Regions from separate parts of the Phyllobacterium sp. P30BS-XVII genome, predicted to be linked through region 3. Evidence: riboswitches for the same ligand, from Rfam matches in the RefSeq annotation. Region 3 holds a riboswitch; each other region holds the start of a gene.

The links. A riboswitch is a leader RNA that binds a small molecule or an ion and turns the genes downstream of it on or off. The one in region 3 is predicted to bind thiamine pyrophosphate.
Region 1: linked by a shared signal. The riboswitch ahead of thiC (phosphomethylpyrimidine synthase ThiC) and the one ahead of FHW17_RS01215 (ABC transporter permease) in region 3 are both predicted to bind thiamine pyrophosphate.
Region 2: linked by a shared signal. The riboswitch ahead of thiB (thiamine ABC transporter substrate binding subunit) and the one ahead of FHW17_RS01215 (ABC transporter permease) in region 3 are both predicted to bind thiamine pyrophosphate.

Annotation. Positions count from the first base shown of each region.
Region 1 covers NZ_JACGXO010000002.1:539,419-547,336, forward strand. Annotated here, with positions in the region: tRNA gene FHW17_RS08510 (tRNA-Lys) at 18-93, shown strand; gene FHW17_RS08515 (RidA family protein) at 173-517, shown strand; gene rpsU (30S ribosomal protein S21) at 767-1,042, shown strand; gene FHW17_RS08525 (NAD(P)H-dependent oxidoreductase) at 1,271-1,840, shown strand; TPP riboswitch at 1,931-2,047, shown strand; gene thiC (phosphomethylpyrimidine synthase ThiC) at 2,148-3,980, shown strand; gene thiO (glycine oxidase ThiO) at 3,980-4,933, shown strand; gene thiS (sulfur carrier protein ThiS) at 4,936-5,133, shown strand; gene FHW17_RS08545 (thiazole synthase) at 5,137-5,910, shown strand; gene FHW17_RS08550 (class I SAM-dependent methyltransferase) at 5,903-6,496, opposite strand; gene FHW17_RS08555 (Rrf2 family transcriptional regulator) at 6,733-7,179, opposite strand; gene FHW17_RS08560 (hypothetical protein) at 7,484-7,675, shown strand.
Region 2 covers NZ_JACGXO010000001.1:965,150-973,067, forward strand. Annotated here, with positions in the region: gene FHW17_RS04775 (M48 family metalloprotease) at 1-746, opposite strand, end outside; gene thiQ (thiamine ABC transporter ATP-binding protein) at 989-1,741, opposite strand; gene thiP (thiamine/thiamine pyrophosphate ABC transporter permease) at 1,734-3,368, opposite strand; gene thiB (thiamine ABC transporter substrate binding subunit) at 3,373-4,332, opposite strand; TPP riboswitch at 4,438-4,555, opposite strand; gene FHW17_RS04795 (thiamine diphosphokinase) at 4,967-5,593, shown strand; gene FHW17_RS04800 (hypothetical protein) at 5,697-5,993, shown strand; gene FHW17_RS04805 (YMGG-like glycine zipper-containing protein) at 6,140-6,514, shown strand; gene FHW17_RS04810 (ATP-binding cassette domain-containing protein) at 6,677-7,918, shown strand, end outside.
Region 3 covers NZ_JACGXO010000001.1:236,654-244,571, forward strand. Annotated here, with positions in the region: gene FHW17_RS25430 (lytic transglycosylase domain-containing protein) at 1-83, shown strand, start outside; gene FHW17_RS01195 (DUF2339 domain-containing protein) at 155-2,998, shown strand; gene thiD (bifunctional hydroxymethylpyrimidine kinase/phosphomethylpyrimidine kinase) at 2,940-3,740, opposite strand; gene thiE (thiamine phosphate synthase) at 3,737-4,399, opposite strand; gene FHW17_RS01210 (ABC transporter substrate-binding protein) at 4,425-5,372, opposite strand; gene FHW17_RS01215 (ABC transporter permease) at 5,411-6,154, opposite strand; TPP riboswitch at 6,273-6,375, opposite strand; gene FHW17_RS01220 (TadE/TadG family type IV pilus assembly protein) at 6,431-7,477, opposite strand; gene FHW17_RS01225 (ABC transporter ATP-binding protein) at 7,602-7,918, opposite strand, start outside.

The DNA of each region.
Region 1 (7,918 bases), on a different contig from region 3:
TCGTCACAACGGCTGACGGGCACATAGCTCAGTTGGTAGAGCAGCTGACTCTTAATCAGCGGGTCGTAGGTTCGATCCCTACTGTGCCCACCAATTCTTTGAAAAAAGGGCCGTATGGCCCTTTTTTCTTATACACGTCCGTCTATCCCCAAACTGCTAGAGGAGACTCTCCATGAGCATTCGTCGTATTGAAGTCGGTCCACGCATGAGCCAGGCCGTTATCCATGGCAACACGGTTTATCTCGCAGGTCAGGTAGGCACACCCGGCAAGAGCGTTACCGAGCAGACCAAGGATGTTCTGGCTTCGGTTGACCGTTTGTTGAAGGAAGCTGGTTCTGACAAGTCCAAGCTCCTGCAGGCTATCATCTGGATGGCCGACATGAAGGACTTTGCCGAGATGAACGCGGTTTGGGATGCGTGGGTCGATCCGGCCAACACACCTGCACGCGCCACCGGCGAAGCCAAGCTGGCGACACCTGATTACAAGGTCGAAATCATCATCACTGCTGCGATCTGATTCTTTACAGAAATCTGCCCGATAGGGTGGTGAAGCAGAATAATAAGTTCATCCCGGCGGAAATATTGTATTTTGCTGGGATGAAATGAAGTGCGCGCCGGTAAATCTGCTCCGATGCACTGGATTTTTGGCGCGGGAATGAATAAAGTCCGCGCTTCTCGTGATTGCCACTGTGGTAATTCATCAAACGCTTGTCTGATTGTGGCTTATAGGTTCGCAAGACGAGACAAGCATGGGTAAGGAAAACGATTGCAAGTTCTCGTCCGTGATAACAATGTTGAACAGGCCCTTCGGGTTCTGAAGAAGAAGATGCAGCGCGAAGGTCTCTTTCGCGAAATGAAGGCGCGCCAGGCTTTTGAAAAGCCATCCGAGCGCCGTGTCCGTGAAAAAGCTGAAGCCGTCAGCCGCGCCCGCAAGGCAGCGCGCAAGCAGGCACAGCGTGAAGGTCTGCTTCCTGGTCCGAAGAAGAAGGAACGGGTTGCCCGTCCCGGCGCCGCTTCAAACGATTTCAGCAATAACCGATAATCATCAATGACCGGAGCTTTCCGGTCCTTGTAAAACGCGACAGAACCCGCACGGTCACGCCGTAGCGGGTTTCGTTTTGTGTTCGTTCCGCCCACTTTGCGGCACGACGCTCTAAGTCATTCGTTCACATCGATATGACCCGGTTTCGAAAAAGTGCCTCCTTGTGCGTTCCTGCATGGCGCGCCTATTCATGGGGCCTACCGTTCAAAGCCCTATGGAGACGTCTCAATGGCACCTAAGCTCAATATCGTCCAAGTCAGCACCCGTCCGGGCCGCGCCGGGCCACCGGTTGCAAAATGGTTCCATGATTTCGTCAAGCAGGATGGCCAGTTTGAGCCAGTGTTGATTGATCTGGCTGATCTCAACCTGCCAATCTTCGATGAACCGAACCATCCGCGCGCTCGGAAATACGAACATGCCCACACCAAAAATTGGAGCACGCTGATCGAAGCCGGTGATGCGGTTGTGTTCGTTACGCCCGAATATGACTATTTTGCTCCGCCATCGCTCACCAATGCAATCATCTATCTCTGGCAGGAATGGAACTATAAGCCTGTTGGTTTCGTCAGCTATGGCGGCATGTCGGGCGGGTTGCGCTCGGTCGAATCGGTCAAAGGGCTGCTTGCCGGTTTGCGCACGGTTCCGATCCCAGAGGGTGTTGCCATTCCCGCTTTTCAGCAGTTCATCAACGACGAAGGCGAATTTCAGGCCAACGAACTGGTTGTGACAAGCGCCAATACGATGATTGGCGAATTGCTCAAGTGGAGCAACGCCTTGAAGCCTCTGCGCGCTTCCTGATCCATCGCGGCCCCGAGGCTTTGCCGGGGTGCCACAGCTTCAAGTTTTCCTGATCCGCTTGACAAATGGCGGATCGGGGTTTCAATTCAAGACATTCACCAGGGGGGTCCCGACAAGGGGCTGAGATTCTGCTGGCTTTCGCAGCGCAGTGACCCGTTGAACCTGATCCAGTTCATACTGGCGTAGGGACGGTGCGAAAGTCATGCGAGTCAGCCTCGGCACATAATCCGTATCTGGATTCGCAATCTCTTTTCATCCTTCCGGCACAGAACTGGGTTTTTACGCTTAACCGCTTAGGAGCCTGATGATGACCGCAATTACCCCAACCGTTTCGGCAGGACCGCTGCCGGCATCGATCAAAATATATAAACCGGGCCATGCCTATCCTGATCTGCGCGTGCCATTGCGCCAGATATCCGTTCACCCGACGGCGGGTGAACCGCCTGTTACGGTGTATGATTCATCCGGGCCCTATACGGATGCCAATGCAACCATCGATATTGCCAAGGGCCTGCCGCGCATTCGTGAACACTGGCTGGCCAATCATGAAGACCTCGTTGCCTATGAAGGCCGCCATATCAAGCTTGAGGACAATGGTTTTGTCACCGGCGAGCGGCTGACACCGGAATTTCCGGTTCGCAATCAGCCATTGCGGGCGAAGGGTGATAAAGCCGTCACGCAGCTTGCCTATGCCCGCGCCGGTATCATCACACCCGAGATGGAATATGTGGCGATCCGCGAAAATCTCGGCCGTGATGCTGCGCGTACCAAGCTGGAACGGGATGGCAATTCCTTCGGGGCTTCGGTGCCGGATCATGTGACGCCGGAATTTGTTCGCGAGGAGATTGCGCGGGGCAGGGCGATCATCCCGGCCAATATCAACCATCCCGAGCTTGAACCGATGATCATCGGCCGTAATTTTCTGGTCAAGATCAATGCCAATATCGGCAATTCTGCCGTGACATCCTCCATGGCAGAAGAAGTGGAAAAGATGGTCTGGGCGATCCGCTGGGGCGCCGATACGGTGATGGACCTCTCCACCGGGCGCAACATCCACAACATCCGCGAATGGATCATCCGCAATGCGCCGGTGCCGATCGGGACTGTGCCGCTGTATCAGGCATTGGAAAAGGTTGGCGGCATTGCCGAAGACCTGACATGGGAAGTTTACCGCGATACGCTGATCGAGCAGGCGGAGCAGGGCGTCGACTATTTTACCATCCATGCGGGTGTTAGGTTGCATTACATACCGCTCACCGTTGATCGTGTGACCGGCATTGTCTCGCGTGGCGGTTCGATCATGGCCAAATGGTGCTTGCATCATCATCGCGAGAGTTTTCTCTACGAGCACTTTGCCGAGATTTGCGATATCTGCCGCGCCTATGATGTCAGCTTTTCACTTGGCGATGGCCTGCGTCCCGGCTCAATTGCCGACGCCAATGATGCGGCACAATTTGCCGAACTGGAAACGCTGGGTGAACTGACGCAGATTGCCTGGGCCAAGGGTTGTCAGGTGATGATTGAAGGCCCCGGCCATGTGCCGATGCACAAGATCAAGGCCAACATGGACAAGCAGTTGGCGGTCTGCGGTGAAGCGCCATTCTATACGCTCGGACCGCTCACGACGGATATCGCACCGGGCTATGATCACATTACCTCGGGCATCGGTGCGGCGATGATCGGCTGGTTCGGCACGGCCATGCTTTGCTATGTGACACCAAAGGAACATCTTGGCCTGCCGAACCGCGATGATGTGAAAATCGGGGTGATCACCTACAAGATCGCCGCCCATGCGGCGGATCTCGCCAAGGGGCACCCGGCGGCACAGCTGCGCGACGATGCACTGTCGCGCGCGCGCTTCGAATTCCGCTGGGAGGATCAGTTCAACCTGTCGCTCGACCCGGAAACGGCGCGGCTTTTCCACGATGAAACACTGCCGAAGGAGGCGCATAAGGTCGCGCATTTCTGTTCCATGTGCGGGCCGAAATTCTGCTCGATGCGGATTTCCCATGATATCCGCGCCGAGGCGCAGAAGGAGGGCATGTCTGCGATGGCCGAGAAATTCAAGCAGGGCGGCGATCTCTATATGCCATTGAAATCGGTGGCCGTTCCCATACCGGTATCAGGTGATGAGTTCTGATGCGTATTCTCGTCAAAGGGTCGGGGGTCGCCGGACTCACCGCCGCCCATGAACTGTTGGCACGGGGCGGGGACATAACAGTCCTTGACCCGCGCCGGGACAAGTCATCCACCGCATCGTGGTATGCGGGCGGGATGCTTGCACCCTATTGCGAGCGCGAAAGTGCCGATGAACAGGTGCTTGAACTTGGGCTGAAAGCCGCCGCCTGGTGGGAGGCAGCTTTGCCCGGAAGCGTTATGCGCAATGGCACATTGGTTTTAGCGCCCGCACGGGATATCCGGGAACTCGACCGGTTTGGTTCGCGCACATCCGGTTTTGCCCATGTGGACGCGCAGGAACTGGCCCATCTGGAGCCCGATCTTGAGGGCCGGTTTCGCCGGGGATTGTTTTTCAAGGAAGAAGCCCATCTCGACCCGCGCCGCGCCTTGACCATGCTGGCGGAAAAGCTGGCCGTCTCCGGCGTCCGGTTCGTGAGTGGCGAAGCGGATGGCGCCTTTGATGTCATCGTTGATTGCACAGGCTATTGCGCAACCAAACCTGATCTGCGCGGGGTGCGCGGTGAAATGCTTGTCCTGCAAACGCGCGATGTCTCGCTGGCCCGGCCTGTGAGACTGATCCATCCGCGATTCCCCGTTTATATCGTGCCGCGTGCCGACCATATCTTCATGGTCGGAGCGACGATGATCGAAAGCGACGCGGCGGGGCCGATCACCGCCCGCTCGATGATGGAATTGCTCAATGCCGCCTATAGCCTGCACCCGGCTTTAGGCGAGGCGGCAATCCTTGAGACCGGTGTTGGGGTCAGGCCCGCCTATGCGGATAATTTTCCGCGTGTAGAGCGGGAGGGCAAAGTGGTCAGCATTAATGGACTTTACCGGCATGGGTTTCTGCTCGCACCCGCCATGGCAATACAGGCGGCAGCGATGGTTTTTAAGTATGAGAAGGCAGCTTGATCATGAGACTTATCATCAATGGAGAACCGCTGGAGGTTACTTCCCGAACGCTGGGCGATCTGCTTGGCGAGCTTGACTATGAGGGCGACTGGCTGGCAACCGCGCTCAACGGCGAGTTGGTGCGGGCTGCGGCGCGTTCGACCTTTACCTTGAATGAAGGCGACAAGGTGGAAATCCTGACGCCCCGGCAGGGAGGTTGAGCCATGCTAAAACTTTATGGCACCGAGCTTTCCTCCCGGCTTTTGCTCGGCACTGCGCAGTACCCTTCGCCAGCGATCCTTATGGATGCGGTGCAAGCGTCGGAAACCCGGATTGTCACGGTTTCCCTGCGGCGCGAAATGGCGGGCGGAAAATCCGGAGACAAGTTCTGGTCGTTGATCCAGTCGCTCGGCGTTCACGTTCTGCCCAATACGGCGGGGTGTCATACGGTCAAGGAAGCGGTGCTGACGGCGCAGATGGCCCGAGATATTTTTGCAACGGACTGGATCAAGCTGGAGGTCATCGGCAACCACGATACGCTGCAGCCGGATGTGTTTGCGCTGGTCGAAGCGGCACGTATCCTCACCGAAGACGGATTCAAAGTCTTTCCCTATATGACCGATGATCTTGTTGTGGCCGAGCGTCTGCTCGAAGCCGGATGTGAGGTGCTCATGCCGTGGTGCGCGCCGATTGGATCGGCGCTGGGGCCGCTCAATCTTCACGCCCTGCGGGCTTTGCGCGGGCATTTTCCTGAGGTTCCGATGATTGTGGATGCGGGGCTCGGCAGGCCCTCCCATGCGGCAACCGTGATGGAACTTGGCTTTGATGCCATTTTGCTCAACACGGCGGTCGCGAAGGCTGGAGATCCAGTTGCCATGGCTGCCGCTTTTGCCAAGGCAGTGGACGCTGGCCACATGGCATTTCATGCGGGCATGCTGGAGCCGCGCGATGTGGCAGTGCCATCAACCCCTGTGATCGGCAGAGCGGTGTTTACTTAGCTGCTGTGACATAAAGCCATTCGGTTGGCTCCTTGTCATAGCCGCTGCCCATCACAGTTTTGATGTCGATGGTCTGCCAGCGATCCGCCTGATAGGCATCATGCAGCCATTCGGGTGAGGGGTAATTGAAATAACGGCCGAACCTGTCGCGCCCTTCCGTCGTGCCCGATTTGAAGCTTGCAAAGAACTGGCCATCGGGTCTTAGCGCCCGGTGAACATGGCTGATAATATCAGGGAGGGCTGTTCGTGGTACATGCAGCAGGCAGGCGCTGGCCCAGACGCCATCATAGGCATTCTGGGCAATGATATCCTGAAATTGCAAAACGCTGACCGGAATACGCAGCCGCTTCTGCGCTTCCGCAGCGATCTCAGGTGAGCCGTCTGTTGGGGCAACGTTAAATCCGCGCTCGAGCATATGGGCGGTATCATCGCCGCCGCCACAGCCAAGTTCGAGAATGGAGGCACCGGGTGAGAGCAGCGCAAGGTATGTATCCAGATGCTCAAATGACCGCGCCTGCGTCTGGTTGGCATAACGCACTGCCTCATCAGCGTAAAATGCCAGAGTATCCGGATCATTGGCGGTCATAGCTGTCCTTTGAGGTGTGGTGGTGCTTGATGAGTGGTTCGTGGTTCGTGGTTCGACAAGCTCACCATGAGGGAGAGAGGTGATGCAACGATAATCGTCAACGTTGCAGATCACAAAGGTTGCAGAACTTAACTCTCTTTCATCACCCCTCTTGGTCATCCTCGGGTCAAGCCCGAGGATGACGGGGATGGGGACACGAACCACAAAAACCAAACGATATTTCGCCACAGAGAAACCTAGCTATCGAGCATAGCCAGACCGCGATCACCGCCATAGGCGAGGCAATCGGCAATCGTGGTTTTATCGAGCACGCCGCGCGTGACATTGGCAACTTCGCTGAAAACATGGCGGATTTCGCAATTGTCTTCGCTGTCGCAGTCTTCACAGCGGCGATAGGCAATCTTGCTGAGGCAAGGCAATGGAGCAATCGGGCCATCGATCAGGCGCAGCACTTCGCCGAAGGTAATATCCTGCGCCTGCTTGAGCAGCAGATAGCCACCCATCTTGCCGCGGCGGCTCATGACAATGCCCTGATGCTTCAGGTCGAGCAGGATCTGTTCAAGGAATTTTTTCGGAATATTCTGTTCTTCCGCAATATCGGAAATGAACAGAGCCTTTTCGGCATCGGCTCTCGCGAGAACGACAAGCGCCCTGAGCGCATATTTGGCTTTCTGCGAAATCATTATTGTTGCCTGATCATCTTATAAGACGCAGTCATAGTCCCTCGCGTGACATTTTCTAGTGTAAAAATGTTAAAAAATGGAGTTTTTTCATGGCAGCCAAATGTCTTAAAAGTGGCCGGTAAGGCTCTGAAAAATAATACTTCATTAAGGATTGAGCGCTCAAGAAGTTTCGAAAGCGTTAAAATCAATACACGATTAAACAGGTAGTGATTGTTGACAAATTTTTTCAACCGGTCATCATTGAGTATCGGTTGACCCTTGAGGGCAGCTGCACTCTGCAACCAAATTGTTTCAGGAGGTCGCAATGTACAGTGAAGTATCCGGCATCTTTAATCGGGCTGAACGCCTGTGGCGCGAGGTATTCGTCGCCGAAACACTCGATTCCGATGCAGGTGATCCCAAGAAGCGGGACAGCCAGGAGGCCTCGGCCAAGCGTCATCGCAATTGGACCGAAGAAGATTTCCTCTGGTGCTGGCAGCATCGCGGCTTCTGGTAAGCCGCTTTTCCACCGGAACGCGCCCTCGCAACTATAGCGGGGGTAGAAATCAATTGCGCAATCAACCCTGATACTCAGGGAAAATATTTCAACTTACGTATTTCTTGGAATAACATTTTAACAAGCTCATCATTGTTGGAACTTCAATTCTTCCTCTCCCGGAAATTTGACGGCATCCTAAGAAAAAATATCCGTTCTCCTATGGAATCGTTGGGTCGGATTGGGCTGGGTCAATATTGATGG
Region 2 (7,918 bases), 730 kb from region 3:
TTGCGGGCATGGCCGCGCGCAAGCTCAATACGCTGCGGCGCCGAGGGATGGCTGGCAAGGAAGTCGAGGCTGGCATCGGTGGCGCCGGAGACGTTGCGGAAATCCGAATAGGCGGCCATGGATTGCAGGAAGCGCGCGGCGGCAAAGGGATCATAACCGGCTTCACCGATCATCTTGATGCCGATGGCGTCAGCCTGCAGTTCCTGATTGCGCGAGAATTGCGCCATGCGCAGCTTGCCGCGAATAAGCGCTTCACGCCCCGCCTGATCATCCTGCAAAACTTCCGACACAACACGCCCGGCGATAACCGCTTCCGCCTCGCGCTGTTGGCGTTCAACGCCATGATTGGCGATGACGTGGCCCATTTCGTGCGCAATAACAGCGGCGAGTTCCGCGCTGTCATTGGCCAAGGCGAGCAAGCCGCGTGTGACATAGAGATATCCGCCCGGCAGCGCGAAGGCGTTGATATTGGGCGAATTCAGAATGGTGATGCGGTAGGTATGGGTCGGATTATCTGACACGGTGGTCAGATTGCCGACAACCTTGGCGACCATGCGCTCGAGCTTTGCGTCCTTGTACTCGCCGCCATAGGTGGCAAGGATACGCGGATGCTGTTCGGCACTGAGTTTTGCCAGCCGGTCATTCTTCGAGACGTTGTCAACGATGACAGGGCTGGACGATGGTCCAAGCGCATCTTCCTTTGTTACATTCAAAACTTGGCAGCCCGACAGAAAGGCAAGCAGCAGCGTTGCCGAAGCCACTGTCGTGCCTCGCCCTGCCGGAAAGAACCGTCGATTGCCTGTCGGGAGAATGTGCGAGCCCAGAATCATGTCCTCATGTCGTACGGCGCCAGTGCCAACGCTAAAATCAAGTTCTCACTCGTCTTTTGCCTGCGGAATCGGCGTGCTTACTTTCTAGCTAACCCGTTGAGCAGGCGGGAGCAAGAATTTCATTGATTTCTTATGAGACCCATTGAGTACAAAATATGTCAAAGTGATAACTCTTGCGAGCCGAGATATTTTCGCAACAGCGCAGGACCCGTCGCCGATAACAATTCCCGCGCAGGTCCTGACGCTGCAACCCGGCCATTTTCAAGGAAAAACAGGGTTGATGGGAGGCGCAGGGCATCTTCAGGGTGATGTGTGACCATGACAACGGTCATGCGAGTGTCTGTGTGTAATTGCCCGATGAGATCAAGCATTTCATGGCGCAGCGCCGGACCTAGCGAAGCAAAGGCTTCATCCAGCAGCAGCACAGGCCGGTTGCGAACCAGCGCACGCGCAATGGCCACACGCTGACGCTCGCCTCCCGATAATGCCTGTGGTTTGCGCGTCTCTTTGCCGGCAAGACCAACTTTTGCGATGGCATCACGGATCGCGGCATGATCGGCTTCACCGAGCCGAAGATTGGATTTGCGGCCAAGACCGACATTGGCGGCCACATCGAGATGGGCAAACAGATTGTTGTCCTGAAACACCATCGAAACCGGTCGTTGTGAGGGCTCGACCTCGGTCATGTCCTGATCGGCGATGAACACCCGGCCGGAAACCGGCGTTTCAAATCCGGCTATCAGATTGAGAACGGTCGACTTGCCTGCACCGCTTGGTCCAATGATCGCAGCGATGGATGATGGTTCGATGGCAAAGTCGAAATGCATGGCCATGTCGCCATAGTCGAAGCGAACGGCGTCAAGACGGACGGCTGCTCCACCTGCTTCTGTATTTGCCGTTAGATCAATCATCTCTATCACTGTTCTGTCTGGCGAGACTGGCGGCGCCGCGATCTGCCGTGAACATCAACAACAGGCACAGGGCACCCAGGATCAGTGCCAATCCTGCTGCGTCCTGTGTGCGATAACTTCCCATGCGCTGCAAGAGCAGGAAAGGCAGGGTCTGGATTGAATCATTGCCAAAGAGCGCGATGGTTCCAAGATCGCCAAGCGACAGGGCCATGGCAAAGGCAAACGCAACAGCTGTAGGCAGGCGCAAGACGGGCCAGTCGATCAGGCGCAGCCGGTCCCACCCTGATATGCCGAGTTGAAGGCAAAGCCTGTTGTGGCGGCTTGCGGCCGTATCCCATGCCGGGCGCAAGATACGGAAGGCAAAGGGTACCGCCATGGCAGCGTTGACGCAGATGACCATGACGGGAGCAAGGCTGAACGGGTCGATCGCATGGCGGGAGAGAATAAACCAGCCAGCCCCAATGACGATGGGCGGTACGACCATGATCAGGCTCGCGCCGAGATCCAGCGAACGTTCGAAAACGCCAGGTGCCGCTGCCTGCCTTTGGCTTTGCAGATATTCCCGCGCCATGACAAGTGAGAGTGAGATGAGCACAGAAAGGAGGGCGGCTCCAGCGCCAAGTACGATGCTTGTGACAATGGCGCGCCAGACAGCAAATTCCGTCATTAGCCGGGACAGATCGGCACCTAACCCCGAAACAATGGTTCCTGCCATGGGAAGACCGACGAAGAGCAGGCCAAAGATGATTATTGCTGTATTGACGATTTTTGTCGTCCGGTTCGGCTGATCAAACCGCCGGGCAGTCGTTAGAAGACTGAAACCCTCTTCTGCCGGTTTGCCCGTCAGACTAAGCAGGAGCAGAACGGCTATCGTCAAGCTCAACTGCAGCAGTGTAAGCGATACGGCGCGGGCAATATCGAAATCAAAATGCAGGGATTGATAGATCGCAACCTCCAGCGTGGTTGCGCGCGGCCCGCCGCCCAGCGTCAGGACGATGGTGAAAGATGTGATGCAGAGCATGAAAATCAGCCCGGCAATACCGGAAAGATTGCGCCTGATAACAGGCCATTCGATCAGTTTGAACCGGGCCCAACTGCCCATGCCAAGCTGCGAGGATAGTTTCCAATAGTCGGAGGGAATGGAATCTAGGCTGGCAAGTATGAGCCGTGTCGCCAGTGGCAGGTTGAAAAAGACATGGGCTATCAGAATGCCGGTAAGGCCGTAAATATTGGGTCTGGCATCGATTCCAAGCCTGTCAAAACCAAAAGCAAGCAGGCCATTACGGCCATAAATGCTGGTGATGCCAAGGACGGCGACGAGCGCGGGCAGGGCCAATGGCAGGGCAAAGAGGCGTAAGATGAGTGCCCGGCCCGGAAAGGCGGGATGTTCATGCAATGCGCGGGCGAGGGGAATGGCAAAGACAACCGCAAGCAGCATCGATAATAGCGCCTGCATGAGGGTAAAGCGCGCCACACGCCATAAATAGCTGTCGAAAGCCGCAAAGCCTTCGGTGCTTCCTCGCAGCGCTTCCACTGCAAGGCTGAGAAGAGCGCCACCCGCAAGCACTGCCAGAAAGGCAAGGGCGATGGCCCCGGCCCATGGTTTCAGCATGCGGGTGGCAGTCATGCTGCTACAGGCTCATGGCCGCAAGCCATTCATCGATCCAGGCTTTGCGGTTCCTGGCAACCTCTTCAGCTGGGAAGATCAGCGTCTTGACCGGTTTCACAAGGTTCTCGAAGGCTGGATTGAGGGCATCGGTGGTTTTGGCCGCAGGGTACATCCAGTTGTTTTCAGGAATGGCATCCTGAAATGCCGGACTGGTCATGAAGCTTAGAAACTGCGCCGATAGCGGGTTTTTCGCACCGTTGACCGTTTGAGCCGCAACCTCGATCTGCAGGTAGTGCCCTTCGCTGAATGAAATCGCCTTGTAGCGATCCACCCGTTCTGCGATCAGATGATAGGCCGGAGAGGTGGTGTAGGACAGAACGAGCGGTGCTTCGCCCTTGGTGAAGAGGCCATAGGCCTCGGACCAGCCCGGTGTGACGGTCAAAACGCGATTTTTCAGCTTGGCCCAGGCTTCACCGGCCTTATCGCCATAAACAGATTTAACCCAGAGAAGCAGGCCAAGGCCCGGCGTCGAGGTGCGCGGGTCCTCGATGACGATTTTTTGCGTCGAATCGCCTTCCACAAGTTCTTTCAGAGTCTCGGGCGGCGTTTTCAGCTTTTCCGAATCATAAATGACGGCGAAATAGCCGTAGTCATAGGGAACGAAAATATCGTCCTTATAGCCACCGGGGATATTCACCGCGCTGGTATCGATGCCATGGGGAGCAAAAAGATTGGTCTCTTTCGCTTCAAAGGTCAGGTTCGTGTCGAGCCCGAGAACAATATCCGCCTTTGTCGATTCGCCCTCGAGTTTGACGCGGTTGAGCAGCGCGACGCCATCGGCAACGGCTACAAATTCCACCGTGCATGCACATTGCTTCTCGAAAGCCTCCTTGACCTTCGGTCCCGGACCCCATTCGGCGGTGAAGCTTTCATAGGTGTAAACGGTGAGTTTGCCTTCGGCCAGTGCCGCGCCAATTGGCATGAGGCCGACAAATGCGGCCAAAACAGCCGCGGTCTTTACAATAGTCCCAAATGGCCGCATCGGCGCCTCCTATCGTTCATGGTTCAAAAGGATTGGTGCGCCGGCAAATCTGCCGCGTCTAATCCCTCCGCCGGTACAAGCCGGATCAGGTTCCGCGGGTTGGCAGGGTTTCCCCTTAGGCCTCTCAGCCGGTCGATCAGATCCGGCACCCCGTTAGAGCATCGCAAGGATAGAGGTTCGGCCAGAGCGGTGCAAGCGGTCGATACTTATGAAATCCTTATGTTTTGCCCAATCTGCCAAATCGAAAGCTGACATTCCCAGCCCTATCTTCCGCCGCGAAAACATCCCCTCACGGCCTGTTTTCCAAAAGAAAGGTTCAATCATGTTTCGGGGTCACGGCTTTTATCATTCCGGCGTCAGGGTTCAGCAGACGACAGCGTCGAGAAATCCAAGGAATAATTCGATGCGCTTGCGTCTCCGCCATCAAAAATTCTTCACGGCACTCAATCCAAGCCTGTTTTTGGCCGTGGGCGTCGCGATTGCAGGCATTGCGGCAATCGTACTCGGACGGCTCGGGTAGAACCACGTCACGCAAGCTCTGTGCGACCGGCTTTTGCCATGCTATGGCCGGTGCATGAGCAAATTCGTTCTTCTCCTTGGCGGCACGCTTCACGTTACCGATCGTCTTCGGCGTCTCGTGGCGGGAGCGCGCATTCTTGCCGCCGATGGTGGGATAGTTCATGCGGGCGCGCTGGGCCTTGAACCGGAGCTGTGGCTGGGCGATTTCGATTCGACATCGCCTGAGTTGGCAGAACGCTATGCCCACATACCACGTTCGGTATTTCCCGCGGCCAAAGACATGACCGACGGCGAACTGGCGCTCAATGAAGCCTATCGGCTGGGGGCGACGGAAGTGATTCTCTGCGGCGCTTTTGGCGGCGAACGCACAGATCATACGCTGCTGCATCTGACCATGGCGACCCGCTATGCTGCGCAGGGCCGAAAGATCATCCTGTCGAGCGGGACCGAAGAAGCACACCCTCTGGTTGCAGGGGAATATTCGTTCGATTTTGCTGATGGAACTGTGTTCAGCATTGTTGCATTTACGTCCCTGCGTGGATTATTTATCCGTGGTGCGCGATGGCCGCTGGAAAATATGGAACTTTCTTTCGGTTCATCGCTTACAGTGTCGAATGCCGTGTGTGGAAATCTCCACGTATCGCTTCGTTCAGGCAATGCAGTTCTGATTGCGGCGCCGTAAAATTGCCCAACGCTTGTAAAACAAAGCGGAAAATGCAATTCTTGCGGTACAGCATTGGGGACGCAAGCTGGTAGGTTTAGTTTTAAAACGGGAGAGGTCTTCCATGTTGAAAAGTTTGTCGACAGTAGCAGTTGCAGCCGTTCTGGCACTTTCAGTGGCCGGTTGTACAACTGGTGAGCAGCGCGCTGCAGGTTATGGTGTTGGCGGTGCAGCCCTTGGTGCATTGGCCGGTGGTGCAATCGGTGGTGGCCGTGGCGCGCTTGCTGGTGCAGCTATCGGTGGTGTTGGCGGCGTCGCCGTTGGTGCCGCAACAGCCAACAATGATGGCGGTGGCCGTCGTTATTGCACATACGAAAACCGCTATGGCGAGCGTTATCGCGCGCCTTGCCGCGGTTACTAATTCTTCCCCATCAGGGAATACAGGACAGGCCGGGAAACCGGCCTGTTTCTGTTTGTGGGCCCTGAGAGCCTGCCAAGGCCGATCTTTCTTCTGCCGCATTAAGGCTTCAAGGTTTGCCCGCTATATTCATGTTGAGAGGATTTACAATGGGTTTTCGTTTAGCCGCGATTGCGGTTTCAGCGCTTCTGGCCATGTCATTGGCCGGCTGTGAAACGAGCGAACAGAACCAGCGTGCCGGGACGGGCGCGTTGATCGGTGGCGGTGTTGGTGCACTTGCCGGACAGGCACTCGGACATAATACCAAAAGCACTGTGATTGGTGCGGCCGGCGGCGCGCTTCTGGGTGCAGCTGTTGGTACAGCAACAACTCCCAGTGGCAGCGGTAATGGCAATCAAAACCTTTGCCGTTATCAGAGGCCCGATGGCAGCATTTACAATGCTCCATGTGAAGGCAATGGTGGCCGTGGTGCAGCCTATGGCGGTTACAACAATGGCGGTGGCTACAACAACGGCGGCTACTAAGCAGCCAGCCACGTTGCTGAATGAATGCAGACAGGCCGGATTTCCGGCCTGTTCCGTTTTATATGGTAAAGATATTTGACAGCGGCGCCAATCTCGCCGACAAGCGCCCGTCGGCACTGATGTCAGGCAATAGCGCTCATTTTCCAGAACTGAAAAAACTCCATGGCTCCTCCACTTCTTCGTCTTGACCGGATTGCATTGACGTTTGGCGGCACACCGCTTTTGACCGATGCGGCTATTTCCGTCAGCGAGGGCGACCGTATCGCCCTTGTTGGCCGCAACGGCTCGGGCAAGTCAACCTTGCTGAAAATCGCGGCGGGCTTTATTGCGCCAACCGACGGCGAAGTGTTCCGCCACCCCGGCGTGACGGTTCGCTATCTGGCTCAGGCGCCCGATATGGAAGGCTTTGCCAGTGTCCGCGACTATGTTGAAGCAGGTCTTGGACCGGCGGATGATCTCTACCGGGTCAGTTACATCCTCGAACATCTCGGCCTGACTGGAGAAGAAAAGCCTGACAATCTGTCGGGCGGTGAAGCACGCCGTGCGGCATTGGCCAAGGTTCTGGCACCGCAGCCGGATATCCTGCTTCTCGATGAGCCAACCAATCATCTGGATTTGACAACCATTGAATGGCTGGAAGGTGAACTCAGGCAGATCCGCTCCAGTATCGTGGTCATCTCCCACGACCGGCGCTTTCTCGAAAACATCAGCCGCTCCACTGTCTGGCTTGATCGCGGTGTTACGAAACGGCTCGATCAGGGTTTTGGCGCCTTCGAAGAATGGCGCGACAAGGTGCTTGAGGAAGAAGAGCGCGATCTGCACAAGCTTGGCCGCCAGATCGTGCGCGAAGAACATTGGTTACGGTACGGCGTTACGGCACGGCGCAAACGCAACATGCGCCGCCTCGGCGAGTTGCACACGATGCGCGGCGAATTCCGCAATCATCGCCGCGCGCAGGGAACAGCGGTTCTTAAAGCCAGCGACAGCAAGGAATCCGGCAAGCTGGTCATTGAGGCGGAACATCTGGTCAAGGCTTACGGCGAGCGCGTGCTTGTCAAGGATTTCTCCACCCGTATCCAGCGTGGCAACTGTGTCGGCTTTGTTGGTCCCAATGGTGTGGGCAAGACCACGCTTCTCTCCATGCTAACGGGTCTGCTGGCACCCGATAGCGGTTTTATCCGTCTCGGAACCAATCTCGAAATTGCGGTGCTCGATCAGAAGCGCGATAGTCTCAACCTTGAGCAGACGCTTTCCGATTATCTGACCGATGGTCGCGGTGAGAATGTCATCGTCAATGGCGAGCAGCGCCATGTGGCGTCCTATATGAAGGACTTCCTGTTCCAGCCGGAGCAGCTGCGCACGCCGATCCGCGAACTCTCCGGTGGCGAAAGGGCGCGGCTGATG
Region 3 (7,918 bases):
AACCCGCCGCTGCCATTGCAATGGCTGATCCGGCTCCTGTCCGTCTCAGCCTCGTTGCCATTCCTGCAGACCGCCCATTCTGAACGGGCTATAAATACGCTAGTTGAATAATTAGCCGATTCATGGCGTTGTGTGCTCAATCGGGGGCACATGAATGTTTCTTTCTATCATTATTTCAATCGTCGCGCTGATTGTAGCGGCAACTGCGCGGCAGCAAATCAGTGTACTGCGCAAGCAGGTTGAGCAATTGCAGCAGCAAATTGCCGGGACACTCCAGCCTGCACCCATAGGGCGCGAGAATAGTAAAACGGCTCGCCGGTTCCGGGAAGATGAGCCTTTAACGACCATCGCCACACCCCAGGTTCCCGCCGCCGAGCCCGTAGGGCCACCAATACGAGCAGTAGCCGCCTCCGCTCGACTCGATCCCAAAAAGGTCGCCGAGATCATGTCCGGCAAATCCGCAAGCGCGCCGGTTACGGTCAAGGCGACGCCCGCAGCAGGTACTCCAGCCGAACAGCCAAAGAAGAAATCCTATGGCGATTTCGAGCGGTCGCTTGGCCGCAACTGGCCAGTCTGGATCGGCGGTGTCGCGCTTTTCCTCGGCGGTATCTTCGTCGTGCAGTATTCCATCGAAAATGAGCTGCTCGGGCCGGGTATCCGGCTTTGCCTCGGCGCTCTTTTTGGCCTGCTGCTTTTGGGCGCGGGTGAATATCTGCGCCGCAAGGAAAAGCCACTCGGCCTTTCCGTTACCGGACCTGACTATATTCCCGGTGTCCTGACCGCCGCAGGTTCGGCGGCACTCTTTGCCGTCGTCTATGCCGCCCATGGCATTTATGGCTTTATCGGCACGTCCACTGCCTTTATAGCGCTCGGAGCAGTTGGTCTTGCGACACTCGCCCTGGCCATCAAACATGGCCCGTGGATTGCCGGGCTTGGCCTTATCGGTTCGTACCTCACCCCGGCTCTGGTGAATTCACAGGCACCAGCACCCTACAGCTTCATGACCTATCTGTCGGTTGTTACCCTCGTCTCGGTTGTTCTGTCGCGCGCGAAAAACTGGCCACTGATCGGCGGCGGCGCAATCATTCTCGCGGCGCTCTGGGGTGCGGCCTATACCGGCTTTGATCCCATGCCCAATGGCGGCGCGCTCGGCCTGTTGACACTCAGCCTGCTGGCTCTATCGGTCTTTAGCCATCTGAAGCCAAGTGGTTACAAACTGTTCGACCGAACAGACGAACCCTATTTCGACCCTGTTACCATAGCGGGTGCCGCTGGCGCAGTTCTTCTTGGTCTTGGCTATATATCGCACGATCTTTTCGGACTGGCGTCCTCGCGCTATCTCATCCTTGCAACGATCATCATTGCCGTATCAACACTGGCACCGCTCTTTATACGCCGCACGCTGCCCTTCCTTGTTCCGGCGGCGCTGCTTTCGCTCGTGCCGCTCACCCTTCTGGACATGCATGCGTTTTTGGATAGCGGCTTCGACAGTTCAGGCCTATCGCTCTACGACCCGATGAAATATCGCAGCTTTGCCATTTTCATTGCGCTTGCTTTCACAGCTATCGGCGTAATTGCCGCAACCGTGCTTGCCCGGCTACCAGACATCATACGCGGACTTGCCTATGCGGCATTGGGAACTGCTGTTCCATTCGTCATGATCATCGTGATGATCTACATCTTCGGCAATACACCGGCTTCAACCGAAGAAATGTTGACAGTGGCGCTGGCAATTGTCGGCTTTGGCGCTGCAACGTGGCTGGCACGCGCATGGAAAGACGACATCAAGCCAATCTCGCCCGCATGGCTGTTTGACGCTGCATCCATCGGCTTTGCCGTTCTTGCGCTATTTGTCGTGTTCGAACCACAATGGCGCGTTCTAGCCGCCTGCATACTTGCTGTTGTCTATGCGCTTGCTACCCGCACGCGCATGGCACCGGTGCTGCGCTTTGCTCCGGCAGTCTTTGCGGTCGTCATCATCGGACATATTTTCTTCGATCCAACCATTGTCGGCAGTGACCGGCTGTCGACAACGCCATTCTTCAACCAGCTTCTGCTCAATTATGGCGGGTTCTTCGCGGCCATGATTGTGGCCCAGATCATCCTTGCCAAGGGGATCAAGGATACGGCCTATCGCCTTGTACAGGCGCTCGCCGTGTTGGCGGGCTTCGTGCTTATCAATATCCTCGTTCGCCATTGGATGAATGGCGGCACATTGAACAGCAGTGGCGATCTCACATTGAGCGAACAGTCGCTCTATACGCTTATCGCCTTGGGCGGATCACTGTCCCTGATGATGCTGAGCCGTGGTGGCCAGGACTGGCTCTACCGCACTGCCGCGCTAATTGTCGGCTATATCGGCATTCTGATTGCCGTATGTCAGCATTTCATCCTGCTCAATCCGCTGTTTGACGGTTTTGTCGCTGGTGGATTTGTCTTCAACAGCCTGTTCATGGGTTATCTGCTGCCCGGCCTTCTGGCAGCACTCGTCGCGCTCAATGCCTTTGGCGAACCACAGATAAAACTGTTCGGCTTGCCGCTGGTCATGGCACAGGCGAACCGCCCCAGACATTACGCCATGGCGCTGGCAATCCTCTCGGGCCTCATGCTCTTTACATGGGTCACACTGACTATCCGTCTCTTCTTCCAGGGCAACTATATCCATCTGGGACAGGGTGTGGATTCGTCTGAGATGTTCACCTATTCCGCCATATGGCTCTTGTTCGGCCTTGGCCTGTTCGGTCTTGGCGCATGGCGGCAGAACAGGCCGTTGCGTCTGATCTCGGCGCCGATCGTCTTTCTTGTCATCGCCAAGGTATTCCTGCTCGACATGGCAAATCTCGAAGGCATCTTGCGGGCGCTGTCCTTTATTGGCCTTGGCCTCTCGCTTGTCGGTGTGGGGCTGTTCTATCAGCGCATTCTCAACGCGGGGGCGGCAGCTACGCCGCCCACCAATGATGAAAGTGGTGAACAGGCCCGCGCCCCTGACCCACTTTAAGCGTATCGGCGGCAGCCATGGCTGCCGTCAGATAATCCTTTGCCTCGCCGATTGATGTAGGCAGGTCGTGACCTTTGGCAAGTCCGCTGGCGATGGCCGCTGCAAGCGTGCAACCCGTACCGTGATCATGGGTTGTTGACAGGCGCGGACCGTCAAAACGTTGTAAGGACGAACCGTCGAACAAGAGGTCCGTACTCAAGGCGCTGTTTCCATGGCCACCTTTGATCAGCACCGCCTTCGGACCAAACTTCAACAGGTGTTCGGCTTGCCGCGCCATTGCCTGTTCATCTTCAGCAATATCAGTGCCGGTCAGGAGCGCGGCCTCGGGCAAGTTGGGTGTCAGCACAAGCGCCAATGGCAGAAGCTGCGTGCGAAGCGCCTCTATGGCTTCCGGCTGCAACAGGGAATCGCCCGAAGTTGCAACCATCACCGGATCAAGCACCACCTTGCGTTGCCAGCGGTTCAAGGCTTCGGCGATAGTATTGATGGTTTCCACGGTGGAGACCATGCCGATCTTGATCGCACCCACCGCGATATCCGAGAGAACCGCATCAATCTGCGCGCGAATGATACCGGGGCTCAAATTCTCGATGGCGGTGACGCCGCGCGTGTTCTGCGCCGTGATTGCGGTCAATACGCTTGTTCCATAAACACCAAGCGCCGAGAACGTCTTGAGATCGGCCTGAATACCAGCGCCGCCGCCGCTATCGGAGCCAGCAATCGTCAAGGCAATGGCGGTCATGCCGTCGCCCTCAACGCCTCATCGACAGCATCGCGCAGCACCTGTGCCGCGGCGCGCGGATCAGCCTGCCGGAAGATTGCCGAAATGATCGCAACGCCATCTGCTCCCGCCGCAATGGCTGGAGCCACCCTGCCAAGGTCAATGCCAGCGATCGCACCCACAGGCAGATCTGGCTTTGCTGTCCGGATCATCGCAGCCAGCCGGGCAAAGCCGTCAAAGCCAATCGGCCCATCCGGATTGTGCTTGGCGGGTGTCTCGAACAGGCCGCCCACGCAGGCATAATCGATATCCGCCGCTATGGCCGCCTGTGCGTCCGCTTCGTTTTTCACGGTGAGGCCGATAATCGCATCCGGGCCAAGCAGCTTTCTTGCGTCACTGACCAGCATGTCCTCACGCCCGACATGCACACCTTCAACACCAGCCACCAGAGCGACATCGATACGGTCATTGACGAGCAAGGGCACACCAGTGCCTTTGAGCGCCGCATGGATGGCGCGGGCGCGTTCGACCATCGCCCGCGTCGGCGAGTTCTTGTCACGGTACTGGATAATGGTTGCGCCGCCGCGCGCGGCCTGCAGCGCCAGCCCGCCCAGATTCTTGTCACCACCGATCGCATCAACATCGACAATGGCATTCAAACGAAAATCTACTTTTGGCATGATTGTTCTTCCTCTATGAAACGTTTCACCGCAGTTCAACGGCGAGGTCCTCGACTTTGGGTACGGATTTGATCAGCCCGGCATCGTGCATGAACACACCGAGGCGCTCATAACGGCTACGGTCGAGCGCAGCGGGACGCTTGGCAAAACGCGGCAAAGTATCCGTCCACGCCTGCCGGTTCAGCGGGTTATCGAGATCGGGATAGGCTTTGATGAACAGCGCCCAGGATTCATCCGGGTGATTGGTCAGATAAACAGCGCCCTTCTCCACCGCTTCGATGAAACGTTTCAAACGATCATCTTTTGCAAGGTCCGGATGGGTCAGGAAGATCAGTTCATCATAGACAGGGACACCGTGCTCCTCCGGGAAGAACGCCGTTCCCTTATGGCCTTCCTGCGCCATTTGGGTGAGTTCAAAGTTCCTGTAACCACCAACAGTCGCATCCACCCGTTTGGCGATGAGCGATGACGAAAGGGCGAAATTGACATTGATCAGTTCGACATCATCGGCTTTCAGGCCTTCCGATTTCAGCATGGCCCCAAGCATGGCATCTTCAAAGCCCGCCACGGAAAAGCCGACCCTTTTGCCCTTCAAATCCTTCAGGCTTTTAATGGGACCATCGGCCAGTACCATCACCGTATTGAGCGGGGTTTCCACCAAGGTGCCAAAACGCACCAGCGGCAGGCCTTCATCATGGCTGAGATAGAGATTGGGCTGATAGCCGATGGCAATATCAGCCTGTTTTGCCGCAACAAGACGCGGCGGCGCGGCCGGATCAGCCGGCGGGATCAGATCGACATCAAGACCGGCCTCACTGAAAAAACCCTTTTCGCGAGCGACAACCAGCGGTGCATGATCAGGGTTGACGAACCATTCGAGAAGAACAGACAGCTTGTCCGCTGCCACCGCCTGTGACGGCAGGAAAGGCAACGCGATTAAGAGAGCAAAGGCAAACGCACAGCGGCGAAACATGGATATTCCTTTATTGATGGGACGAACGAAAATTCTGATCATGACACCTGCATCCAAGGGGTGAGGCGCGCGGCGAAAGCATCGACGAGAAAGCGCAGGACAATGGTCAGCACTGCGAGAATGATGAGAGCGGCAAACAGCGTATCGGTCTGCATACGGGCATTGGCCTGAAGCATGACAAAGCCAAGCCCACGCGAGGCACCGACCCATTCGCCAATCACCGCACCAATGGGCGCAAAGACCGCCGCAACGCGCAGGCCCGAGCCAAGACCGGGCAAGGCGCTGGGAACGCGGATTCGAAACAGGGTTGCCAGCGGCGTTGCCTGTGTCAGGGCAGCGGCATCCAGCAAATCCTGATTGGTGCGGCGCAGCGCATCGGCAAAGGCGGAGGCCACGGGAAAGAAGATAATGAGGCTGGCCATGACCACTTTCGAGGCAAGGCCAAAACCGAACCAGAGCACCAGAAGCGGCGCGATGGCAAAGACAGGTAGTGCCTGTAAAACAAGCAGAACCGGCCACACGATCTGGCCAAAGCCGGGCAAACCGGCAACAAGAAGCGCGGTCAGGATTCCGGCAACAGCGCCAAAGAACAATCCGAGCAGGATTTCGAGCACGGTGATGGCGGCATTGGTCAGGAGATAGTGGCGCTGCTCGATCAAGGCGACAATAACTGAGCCGGGACCGGGCAGGATAAAGCGTGGCGGCTGCAAAGCCCAGACAGCCAGTTGCCAGCACAGAAGTACGGCCAACAAGGCGCCAGTGATGCGGACAAGCATGCCCATGGCGGCGATCACATCGTCACAGAAATAATGATTGCGATATCAGGGTAAACGGCATCTGCAGGACTCCATCAAAAGCGTGGAAATCCGGATATGTGCGAAGACAAGGCAGAGTGCGTGAAGAGTGCTCAATTCCCGTTCCTACGCCGGCATAACCCGGATCAGGTTCAAGGGTCCAGCTCGACGCTATCTCAGCACTGTACAGTGCCCCCCTCGGAATAAAGTCATGATGGAGCGGCGCAAGAGCAAAGTCAATCGCGCCGCTTTCGTGTTGAGGATTTATTGGGTCAGACGAATTTGTGAGTAATCGAATGCACAGCCGGTTGTGAGCGTATACTCGAAATCCGGCGTGTCACCACCGCCATCTTCCCAGCCGTGTTTTTTTACCGAACCATCGCAATTCATCAGCTTATTCATGACAATAGGTTCTTTCTCGCCGGGTTTCGTCGACTGAGCACCACCCTCCGCAAACCTCCATGCGTCGTTTGCTCTGTCGCTTCTGACGAGAAAGGCGTTGGTTTTCTCATCGTTTTTGATGCTCTGATCGTCAGCAAAAGTCAGATTCTCCGGGGTGGGCGTAATCTGATAGCGGGGATCATTCACCAATCCGGGAGTTTTAGGGTCGTTGGATTTTACTTTGGGGGCATCCACACAATTCCTGCCCGAAGGCTTCATTCCAATAGGACAGCCGTCTTTCTTGACGATCATGGTAAAATAAAACGATTTGTATGTGCCCAAATCAAAGGTCAGCGGCGTTGATCCCACTGCGGGATTGGATGTCCCAATGTTGTTAATGTACTTGTATTCGATAGAGCCGACTTGTTTCTCAGCACCATCGGCTCCAACAACAATAATGGAAATTTTCTTGTAATAAATTCCTTTTACGTTCGTGACCTTTATTGTTGCGCTCTTTGGCGTCAATGCTCCTGAAGCTGTCGAAGTGGTCCCGATATCCATCGAATTTTGGTTCAATACCTGCATGAATGTCGTCTTCATTGGCCTCGCGAGTGAAAGCTTAATCCGTGCGGGGACATCGTTCGTAACCGACACATTGTAAGTAGCACCACTAGCGTCAAAGCCTGGAAGATTAGCGCGCAAACTTTGTTGAATGCGAGCCTTCACATCGGGTAAATTGCTGCCATTGTACGTAGAGGCGCCCCACAAAACCGCGACATCTGCTGCATTCTGCAGTTCCGCGTGATCACTGCTTGCACGGGTATAATCCACAGCCAATCCTGTCACGCCGAGAAGCGGCACAAGCAATAGTCCAAACGTCAATGCAGTTGCGCCGCTGGTATCTTTAAGAAAATCTCTGAATTTTTTCATAGCCCGCTCCGGTGTTGAGCGGACCATGGATGAAATGGCGTAAATGCGCCTTTAGCAAATTCATTCAGATTGTCACGATCTGCGGCAAGTCTGGGCGTATGGTAAAAATCCGGTGAAGCAGAGCCTAAGCGGCGGGTATATCCGGCCGCACAAAGCCCTCGCTGGCGATAAGCAGATTGCGCGTATAGGCCTGCGTGACCTTGTGCGCCGCAAGATCATCAGCTGAAAGGCGCTCCACCTCAGCCCCGTTCTGCATCACCATCAGCCGGTCGCACATGTGGGTCACAACAGCCAGATCATGGCTGACCATAAGGAATGTCAATTTGCGGTCGCGGCGGATCTGTTCAAGCAGGTTCAGCACCTCCGCCTGCACCGAGGCATCGAGCGCCGATGTCGGTTCATCCAAAAGCAGGATCGATGGTTCAAGGATCAGGGCGCGCG